Linked DNA regions of Niabella yanshanensis. The main gene of each other region encodes a partner of the protein of the gene in region 2 in a complex. Links are inferred from orthologs where the notes say so. Each region holds a gene or a part of one and is shown on either strand. Other genes may lie near its edges.

Region 1 (5,236 bases), 2.2 Mb from region 2 along the record:
TACGGCACTGCTGAATTCTACCACGATGCCTTCTTCGACCCTTTCCACTTTCGCACCCGGTACCTCCTGCTTGATCTCTTCCGCCTGCTTATCCATTTTTTTTCCAATAATAGCTCCCGCAGTACCACCAACAGCGGCACCAATGATAGCTCCTAAAGCTGTGTTACCTGTAGCTTTACCAATTACCGCGCCTACGGCAGCACCACCACCAACACCAATGGCCGCACCTTTTTGAGTTCTGGTTGCACTTTCGCAACCTGCTAAAGTTAAACCTGCAAAAGCAGTGGCGAATAATGTTGTTTTAACAATTTTCATCGAATAAGTTTTTAAGATTTATAATATTAAAGCTGCAAAAATAAATGCTAACATCAAACATATATGCTTTTATTTTCACCTGACCCTAATCTTCTCATGTCCCTAACAGGCAGTTAACAAACTACGTGCCAGTGAATTTTGAATATAGACAAATGAACATATAAAAAGGTTGCCTTACGAGGCAACCTTTTACAAATTTTTATAGGACATTGTTTACTGCTGTGTGTTAACAGGCGCTGCAGCTACTTCTACAACTTTGGTCAACACATAATTGGTTCCCTTGGCAAGGGAAGTTTTTTTCTTATCTTTTTTCTCTGACTTTTTTGCATTTTCTTGCGTTGCATCAACTTCCTCAGCTGAAACCTCCATTGCAGTACTATCGTCCGCTGTCATTTCAGGGAATATAGCTGCAGGATTTTCTTCATCAAACTTAGCACCTACATTCACATATAATTTATGACTCGCTGAATCAAAAATCAACGTACCCTCTTTTAATGATTTGCCTGAGTATCTTGGCGATGGTTTTCCGGTTCCATCAGTAGTAGCAGCATCATCAGTAGCCACTACACCGTCTACATCATTCTGAAGTGTTTTCTGTACCGGGATTTTATAGGTACTGGGTGATAATTTCAGATCTGCTTTAAATTTACCCTGTGGCATACCATTCACCCAAACAACCCCTTTATTTTCAGCATCCCTCGTTATAGTAACACTTGCAACTGCTCCCTCTTTATCTACATAGTCGTACTTACCCAGTACCGGAAATATCATTTCATCCGTTAATTCCCCGGGCATAGGAGCTAACTCCTTAGGCTGTGGCTTGTAATTCCGGGGTACTTCGGGCGTAGCAGATGTTTGAGCATAAGATGTGGCAGCTATAGTTAAAGAGAGCACCGCTGCTAAAAGAAAGTTCTTTTTCATTTGTCGTTTTTTTACGGTTTTAATGGTCACACCAGGATTGGGTTAAAAGCTACCTGCATCCCGGTCTTGTTTATATTAAAATCCAATAAGGTCCCGTATCACCGTATGACGCTATTGGAATCAATCCATCTAAAAAGAAATTATTATGCCAAAATTTATTTACCGTCGATTAAACCTTTATTTTAGATTTTAGTTATGATTTAGATCCGCACTAATTTTGCACGTACTAAATTCACAAAAAACGAGGGGAATAAATTGAAAAATAAAGACTTAAATACGATTGATGTTACCGGTGCAAGGGTCCACAACCTGAAAAACATCGATATATCTATACCCAAGAACGAATTGGTAGTTATCACCGGCATTAGCGGCAGCGGGAAATCCTCCCTGGCATTTGACACCATTTATTCAGAGGGGCAACGTCGTTATATGGAAACATTTGGCGCCTATGCACGCCAGTTTATTGGTGATATGGAGCGGCCGGATGTGGATCAGATCACAGGCCTTTCCCCTGTAATCTCAATTGAACAGAAGACCACCAATAAAAACCCCCGATCAACAGTAGGTACCGTTACCGAGGTATATGATTTTTTCCGTTTGTTTTATGCACGGGTAGGCGAAGCCTATTCCTACAACACGGGCAAAAAAATGGTGAAGTGGAGCGAAGAAGAAATCGTGGAAAATATTTTCGATCGGTTTAATGGCAAAAAAATAAACCTGCTGGCTCCATTAGTAAGAGGGCGCAAAGGCCATTATCGGGAACTATTTGAAGATGTACGCAAGAAGGGATTTTTAAAAGTTCGTGTCGATGGGGAGATCAAAGACATTACAGCAAAAATGCAGGTAGATCGTTACAAAATCCATGACATTGAATTGGTAGTGGACCGGCTGCAGGTAACAGGTGATTTAAAAGCACGACTGAGTCAGAGCGTTCAGCAGGGTTTAAAGCTAGGCAAAGACCTGCTCTTTGTATTGGTGAATGATGAAACAGAAGTTACCCAATATTCAAAAATGCTGATGTGTGAAGACACAGGGATCGGTTACGAAGAGCCTTCTCCTAACTCCTTTTCTTTTAATTCGCCCTATGGTGCCTGCCCCTATTGCCGTGGCCTGGGCACCAGTTCGGTGATCAATATGAACCTGGTGCTGCCCGACACTTCCAAGACTATTAAAGAAGGGGGCATTGCTCCGTTAGGCGAAGAAAGGGAAGCCAGTGTATTTAAGCAGGTAGAAGCTTTTGCCAGAAAACACAAGATCAACCTGGGTAAACCCCTTAAAGATATACCACAAGCCCAGCTCGACCTGTTATTATATGGGGATGGAGATGCCGTTCAGTCATTACATCTTGACGGAACAGATGAGTCCATTCCTGATTATTATTCCGGAAGTTACGAGGGCATTATTCCGATGCTCAAGCGCTGGTATCTTTCTACGCAAAGTAATGAAGGGTTACGCGAGTGGGTAGAAAAATTCATGGAACTGCAGCCCTGCCCTTCCTGCAACGGCGACCGTTTAAAAAAGGAAAGCCTCTGGTTTAAGATCGATAATAAAAATATTGCTTATTTAAGCAACCTCAACCTGGATAACCTGGCGGCATGGCTGGATGGCATTGAATTGCGCCTGAGCAAAAAACAAAATGCGATCGCAAAAGATATCCTCAAAGAAATAAGAGAGCGTTTAGGCTTTTTACTGGATGTAGGGCTTACCTACCTATCGCTGAACCGGCCCAGCAGAACCTTGAGTGGTGGTGAGTCGCAAAGGATAAGGCTGGCAACACAAATAGGATCACAATTGCAGGGCATCACTTATATATTGGACGAGCCCTCTATTGGTTTACATCAAAGAGACAACCAGCGTCTTATTCACTCTTTACAAAACCTGCGCGATATTGGCAACAGCGTTTTAGTAGTGGAGCATGATAAGGACATTATGCTGGCAGCCGACTACCTGATCGATATCGGCCCTCGTGCGGGGCATCATGGGGGGCGCGTAGTAGCACAAGGAACACCTGAAGAAATTTTAAAGCTGGATACCATCACCGCAGGGTACTTAAATGGGCATCTAAAAATAGAAACTCCAAAGGAACGCCGCAAAGGCAATGGAAAATTTGTAGAACTAAAAGGTGTAACCGGTAATAATCTTCAGGGTGTAAGTGTGAAACTCCCCCTGGGTAAAATGATTGTAGTTACCGGCGTAAGTGGCAGCGGCAAGTCTACATTAATTAATGAAACCCTTTATCCTATTTTAAGCAATCATTGTTTCCCTGCCAGCAAAATGCAGGCGATGCCGCATAAATCAGTAAAAGGATTGGAGCATATCGACAAGGTGGTAGAGATTGACCAGTCGCCCATTGGACGAACACCGCGCAGTAATCCTTCTACTTACTGCGGATTTTTTACTGATATCAGGACTTTATTTGCCTCGGTACCTGAAGCCAAGATACGCGGGTATAATGCAGGCCGGTTTTCATTTAATGTAAAAACCGGCCGCTGTGATGTTTGTGAAGGCGGCGGTATGCGTGTTATTGAAATGAATTTCCTGCCCGATGTATATGTGCCCTGTGAGAAATGTAACGGCAAAAGATATAACCGGGAGACGCTGGAAATACGTTATAAAGGCAAATCGATTTCAGATGTATTAGACATGACCGTTGATGATGCTGTTGTATTCTTCCAGGCAGTGCCCAATATATTCAGGAAAATAAAAACCTTACAGGACGTAGGTTTGGGCTATATTACATTAGGGCAAAGCGCCGTAACACTCAGCGGCGGTGAAGCACAACGGGTAAAGCTCAGTACCGAGCTTTCAAAAAAAGATACCGGCAAAACTTTTTATATCTTAGATGAACCGACTACGGGCCTGCATTTCGAGGACATTAAGCACCTGATTGCTGTTTTGGATAAGCTGGCCGACAGGGGCAATACGGTATTGATTATTGAACACAATATGGACGTGATCAAGATCGCAGACCATATTATTGACCTGGGACCGGAGGGCGGAGATGGCGGTGGTCAGATCTTATTTGAAGGCACGCCTGAAGGACTCATAAGATGTAAAGAAAGCTATACTGGCCATTTTCTTAAAACCGAACTTAATTAAACACTATGCATATCGACAACCTGAGCGATCTGCCCGACTGGGATGATGAAAGACTTCCGCTGGATGATGAAGAAGGTGAAGAATGGAAGCCGAACCCCACCAGGGAAGCCTGCAAAGCACTTTACCAGAAATGGAAGGAGATCATGCTGATGCTGAAAGGCGCTTTGGACACTACCAAATCTGAGGAAGCCGAAAGCATTTCTTACACCGACGATTTAAAATACATGGTGTTAGGCGATGCATACGAAGTGGGTGTAAAGATCAGGAGTTCTGAAGTGGGAAGCATGTATGTGCTTCGTATGGAGAATGCTGCTATCATTCGTAAGAATGCACAACACGTAGCCAGCTCGCTGCTTACTCTGGGTGCTGAAGATGAGACCGAAGAGCAATATGTTGATTTGATCAGGGCAGAGATTGACCAGTTCAGGGAATTGTTCAAAATATGGATCGGCACTTTTGAAAAAGATGAATACACAGATGACTGGGGGCTATTTGTATAAACAGCCCCAATCACCACTATTTTTGGTTGATCACCGTTTCAATGATCAAAAATTCACTTTCCTCATTGCAATCAATAGAAATTTTATCGGTATCCCAGATGCCAATAGCATCACGCCCAGGTACCGGCTGGCCGTTTACAGTAATGTCACCTGAAATATTGAATACAAAGAGACACATATTCTCCGGCCGGAACTGGTAGTTAATCTGTTGGCCCTTTTCAAAATAACCCAGGGAAAGTTTAGCATTCTGGTTGATCCAGCAATGGGCCAAACCTTCTTCACTTGAAATAATGGTAACCAGCTGGTTCTTTCTTTGTGCTTTTGGAAAGCTGCGGGTTTGATAACGCGGACTGATATTTTGTTGTTTGGGATAGATCCATATCTGCAAAAAATTCACATTC
Region 2 (5,802 bases):
CTTAAGAAATCCCTGGAAGCATCCACTGTTGCCTCATAGCCTTCTACATGCGGGGCAAATGACATGGATGCGCCTGCCCAATCTGTTCTAAAGCCACCCGGCTCCACCGATGTTACCTGTATACCCAGGTGAGCTACTTCTTTACTTAACGACTCCGAAAAGCCGGCAAGTCCGAATTTAGCCGCCTGGTACAGGCTCAATCCGGCGTTACCTACCCTGCCACCAATTGAGCTTATTTGCAATACCCGTCCCGACCGTTGTTGCCTCATATAGGGTAATACAACACGCGTAATTTGAATAGGCGCTACCAGGTTTACATCCAGCTGACTGCTCACCTGCTCGTCTGTGAATGCCTCCGTTGCACCGGTAATCCCAAACCCGGCATTATTTACCAATACATCAATTCTACCAAAGTGCGCTATCGCTTTGTTTACAGACGATCGTATCTGCGCTTTATCGGTTACATCTAAAGATAAGGTCAATGCCTGATTGGGATATTGATCCGCTAATACCAGCAGATCCTGTTTGTTTCTCGCAGTGGCTACTACTTTATCGCCACTTTTTAAAACAGCTTCCGTTATACTCCTGCCCAGTCCCCTGGAGCTTCCTGTAATAAACCATACTTTTTCCATATTGAATGAATTTGTTTCCACAAAGCTCCGGAAGGTTTATTAAAACTATTTGGGCATATGGCTCTAAGTTACTTGTCTGTGCGGCTCATGACTAACGGGCGCCTGACCTCAATACTCACATGGCTTTTAGGAAGAGGTAACAACAAAAGAATGCATATCTTTTAAAAACTCATGCAGCTCTTTCATGGAGGGAATAGGATCAGCTATCAATAAGAATAACTTGCCGGTTTGTTTGAGCCTGGCTTTGTTGGTTTTTATCTGGAGGTACTCAATAATTTTCCGGAAGATGTCAGATTCAAAATAAGGAGAGTCGGGACGGTTAATAAAATGACAACGAAGCGTTTCACTTTTCAGGCTCATTTTCTCAAAGCCCAATTCTATTGCCAATTTGCGGCATTTTACCGTTTCAAACAAATCATCTACCTGCGGAGGTACTGCTCCGAATCGATCTGCCAGCTCATTATGCATTTCCTCCAGCTCCTGGTCATTTTCACAATTATCCAGGCGCTGGTATAACGAAAGGCGTTCGGTAATATTCTCTACATATTCATCTGGTATCAGAATCTCAAGATCAGTATCAATGGTACAGTCATGTACAAAATCATCCTGCTTGCTGATCTCTTCCTTAAACAGGTCTTTAAACTCTGTACGCTTTAATTCGCGGATCGATTCATCAAGAATCTTCTGGTACATTTCAAAACCGATCTCGGCCATAAAACCACTTTGCTCCCCACCCAATAGGTTCCCGGCGCCACGTATATCCAGGTCACGCATCGCTATCTGGAATCCGCTACCCAGTTCACTATGCTGCTCCAGTGTTTGCAGGCGTTTACGTGAGTCGCTTGGCAGAGTACTCATAGGCGGGGCCAGCAGATAGCAAAATGCTTTTTTATTGCTACGACCTACCCGCCCGCGTAACTGATGCAGATCGCTTAAGCCAAAATGATGCGCATTATTAACAATGATTGTATTGACGTTGGGTATATCTACACCGCTTTCCACGATATTGGTACACACCAATACATCATATTTACGATCAATAAAGTCCAGTATCTTTTCTTCCAGCTGATGGCCTTCCATCTGTCCATGTGCATATCCTACTGAAAGATCCGGACACAACCCCTGGATAAGAGCCGCCATCTCTGCTAATCCCGCTACACGGTTATGTATGAAAAATACCTGCCCGCCACGCTCTGTTTCAAAATACACGGCGTCCCGTACAAAATCTTCGTTATATACCTGTACTTCGGTTTGTATCGGCTGGCGATTGGGCGGAGGTGTATTGATAATGCTCAGATCCCTTGCACCCATCAGCGAAAATTGCAGCGTACGAGGTATGGGAGTTGCTGTCAATGTTAAACAATCAACCGTGGTACGGATGGTCTTGATCTTTTCTTTATGCGCTACACCAAACTTCTGCTCTTCATCCACGATCAGTACTCCGAGGTCTTTAAACTTTACTTCTTTCCCTATAATACCATGGGTACCAATAAGTATATCAATTTTACCCGCCTTTAATTTCTCAAGCGTTTCTTTTTTCTCTTTCGCACTTTTAAAGCGGTTGATAAAGTCTACCGTTACCGGGAAGTCTTTTAAACGCTCGCTAAAAGTTTTATAATGCTGAAAGGCAAGGATAGTAGTAGGCACCAGTACTGCTGCCTGTTTACCATCTACACAGGTTTTAAAGGCAGCACGGATGGCTATTTCCGTTTTACCAAAACCCACATCTCCACAAACCAGTCGATCCATAGGCGAAGCAGACTCCATATCTTTCTTCACATCAGCCGTTGCCTTACTTTGATCGGGAGTATCTTCATATATAAACGACGCTTCCAGCTCGTTCTGCAAATAATTATCAGGCGTATGCGCAAAGCCTTGCTGGGCCTTGCGTTTAGCGTATAGCTTAATCAGGTCGAATGCTATTTCCTTAACCTTGGCCTTGGTCTTTTCCTTCAAACGGTTCCATACATCACTGCCCAGTTTATTCACCTTGGGCACGCTACCATCTTTGCCTGTATACTTGGCTATTTTATGAAGAGAGTTGATGTTAACATACAAGACATCCTTATCCTTGTAAATCAACCGCACTGCCTCCTGCAGCTTACCATTGACGTCCATCTTTTGCAAGCCACTATATACGCCCACCCCATGATCGATATGCGTTACATAATCACCAGGCTGCAACTCACGTAGCGTTCGTAAGGTAATGGCTTTACTCTTATTATAAGCCTGTTTAACCCTGTATTTATGATAACGTTGGAAGATTTCGTGATCGGTATAGCAAACTACTTTCAGATCATCATCAATAAACCCCTGGTGAATAGAAACCGATACCGGGTTAAAAACCAGCTCAGCTTTCAGGTCATCAAAAATGGTTTGCAGCCTTTGCAGCTGCTTGGGGTTCTCCGAAAAAATATAAACATTATACTGCTTTCTTTCTTTGTCCTTCAGGTCCTTGATCAACAGGTCGAACTGCCTGTTAAAAGCAGGTTGCGATTTTGTATTAAATTCAAATTCCCGTTTAGATGCATAGCTATTGCCACCGAAATGCAAAACGGACCGTTCTGTGAGTGAGTCTGCCAGGCTGTTAGCTGTTATAAAATCATCGGGAGTGATATCTCTTTTCAGAAGCTTTTCATCATCGCTGTTGGCTGCTAACTGCCCTGCAGGATACATCTCTAAAAAGTATTGTAATTCCTCTTCATGATCCTTTAACCGTTCTACACACAATTCCTGATCCTGTAGCCAAATCGCCGTATTGGCGGGCAGGAAATCGAAAAGAGACACTCTCTCTTCTGAACCAAACTGGGTATCAACGTTAGGGATAATCGATACAGATAAGAGCTTACGCTCACTTAACTGGGTTTCGGGATCTATTATACGGATTGAATCCACTTCGTTACCAAACAACTCGAAACGATAAGGTTTTTCGTTACCAAAAGAGTAAATATCGAAAATACCTCCACGCAAAGCGTATTGTCCGGGTTCGTATACAAAATCGCTACGTACAAAACCGTATTGATCCAGCTTTAATAATAACTGACCAATATCAATGGTATCAGCAGCTTTTATATGAATGATATTCTCCGATAATGTTTTGGAGATTACAACCTTTTCAAATAACGCCTCGGGGTAAGTCACCAGGATCTTCTTCCTTACGGGCTGTGCATTGGCGCCGGAAGCCAGTTTGGTTAGTGCCTCGGTTCTCAGCATCACATGCGAGGCATTCAGCTGCCGGTAATTCTTCCTTGTTTTAAAGGAAGAAGGAAAATAAAAAATGTCCAGCGCTCCCGTTATGTTTTCCAGCGTATTATGAAAATAAGCAGCGTCCTCCGATTCATTTAAAACAATCACATGGTTAAATTCCGGAGCATGTCCGGCAGCGGCCGCAAATACAAAGGGAGCAGAACTACCAAAAAGTCCTGTAAGTGCTGTTTCGGAAGGCCGGGACACAGAAAACCCCTCCGCTATTTGTAAACAGCGGGTATCATCAACGTAAAAATTCTGCAACACATCCGTGCTCATCACGGCGCAAAGTTAGGATTAAGTCTAAAAACTTACAAGTTGAAACATCAAAACATCTGATCATCCCTGTAATCTGACCGGATACCACCCCAAAAGTCGGGTTATTCCGGTATTACCCTATACAAAACAGCATTGGGATATTTTTGCACTACGCTCACCAATGTATCATGCTGTGTGTTCTTTAGCGTTTTCTTTTTTACAGGTTTATAGCGAATATTAAAATTCTCCAGCTTTCGTTCTACCGAATACTGAAAGGCTCCATAAAACACTTCTATTGATTGCCCGGAGGCGGCCAGCCGGTTTAATTGCCGTCTTAATTGAATCGACGACCTGGTTTCCCAATTCATGTGTACTGCAAGTACTATCAACCCGTTGATGATTATAAGAACCGTGCAGCCCAGGGCAAAAAGCCGGTGCCCCGGGGTTCGGGCCTTTAACAATAAAAATAATACGGGAATAACAGGCAGCAACCAAAGCTGAGGTAAAAATCGCGGCCACCAGAAATGCCTGCTCAGCAGCAAGCTAACTATTATAGACCCAACAGCTAATAAGAAAGGCAGGCGAATGTTTTTGGTCGATGTGGTAAATAATAAAAATGTAGCCGCTATGGAAAGGAGCAGCATTACACCATAAAAAGGGCCGAAACCTGCGGTCCTGGTTTCGTGAAACTCGTATGCCTTCCAGTCTTTCAACGACAAAGAAAACGGGAAAAGTAATTCGGCATCTTTTACATCATTATAAGGCGCGTTACCAGGGCGGCTGAAACTGGTGTACAAAAAAGAATACCATCCTGGCTTGCCTGCAAGATTCTTTGGTGTTTCCAGCTCTTCATTACTATCCTTTCCCGTTTGCTCGTATACACCTGGATAAGCCTTCGTTCCCATTATAGGATACAAAGGATGGCCTCGCTGTGCCATATTGGTAACATAAGGATTGAAGCCAAAAAAAAGCAGGGCCAACATTACTGCCCCTATGGTTAGGGCGGCAAAACGGGTAAAAAGCCATCGCTTCTGTAGCAGCAGGTAAATAGAAATAAAGAAAGCACTGACGCCTATAAAAACCATTCCCGTGAACTTCATATTAATCGCCCAAACTGCCGATAAAACGATCAGCCATAAATAAACTTTCCTGCGGGTTCTGATCCATGCCAATGCACTCCCTGAAAAGACCAACAGAAATAAGTACAACATTCCGTCTACCAGGTAAGTAGTTATCTCGCTCCATACAACAGGGCACATTACAACCAGTATGACCGCTATTACAGCCCTGCGCCGGCTGAAACACAGATCGCGGAAAATATCCCAAAGGGATACGGCAGCGGTAGAGAATACAATAACCTGTATGCTTTTGCCCCATTCTATTTTTCCGAAAGTGGCTGTCACGGCTGCACTATAATACCAGACCAGTTTGGGAAAATGCTGAATAGATAAATCATTGTGTTCATTGAAGGTTTTAAGTGGCTCTGTAACGGGATTCCACCCTTCTGCCAAAGCATATACGGCCGCCTGGTGATACCATTGTCCGTCCCAGGAAAGATCAAAATAAAATGCGCCCCAAAGCAGTGATACTAGTATGGTCACCAACCCATAAGTAACAGTCCTTACCAAATTCAATTTAGGCGCCCATTGCTGCCTGCTGATCCACC

What was found. Proteins that work in one complex are often made in the same cells at the same time.
Region 1: the proteins of mfd (region 2) and uvrA are in contact, whole or in part, in a crystal structure (PDB 4DFC), measured with the Escherichia coli proteins. The link is inferred for Niabella yanshanensis from one-to-one orthologs.

What each region holds. Positions count from the first base shown.
Region 1 is NZ_CP139960.1:1,771,303-1,776,538, forward strand. What follows is about bases 1,112-4,535. They hold uvrA (excinuclease ABC subunit UvrA), read left to right. Parts: upstream 1,112-1,491; coding sequence 1,492-4,335; downstream 4,336-4,535. Other genes in these bases: U0035_RS06895 (hypothetical protein), read right to left, coding at 1,112-1,236; U0035_RS06905 (hypothetical protein), read left to right, coding at 4,341-4,535. Outside these bases: U0035_RS06890 (YiaD family glycine zipper/OmpA-like lipoprotein), read right to left, coding at 1-315; more of U0035_RS06895, read right to left, coding at 529-1,111; more of U0035_RS06905, read left to right, coding at 4,536-4,835; U0035_RS06910 (pirin family protein), read right to left, coding at 4,852-5,236. UniProt on the Escherichia coli protein: The UvrABC repair system catalyzes the recognition and processing of DNA lesions. UvrA is an ATPase and a DNA-binding protein. A damage recognition complex composed of 2 UvrA and 2 UvrB subunits scans DNA for abnormalities.
Region 2 is NZ_CP139960.1:4,010,457-4,016,258, reverse strand. The notes cover bases 559-4,548. They hold mfd (transcription-repair coupling factor), read right to left. Parts: upstream 4,158-4,548; coding sequence 759-4,157; downstream 559-758. Other genes in these bases: U0035_RS16645 (glycosyltransferase family 39 protein), read right to left, coding at 4,259-4,548; U0035_RS16655 (oxidoreductase), read right to left, coding at 559-632. Also shown: more of U0035_RS16655, read right to left, coding at 1-558; more of U0035_RS16645, read right to left, coding at 4,549-5,802. UniProt on the Escherichia coli protein: Couples transcription and DNA repair by recognizing RNA polymerase (RNAP) stalled at DNA lesions. Mediates ATP-dependent release of RNAP and its truncated transcript from the DNA, and recruitment of nucleotide excision repair machinery to the damaged site.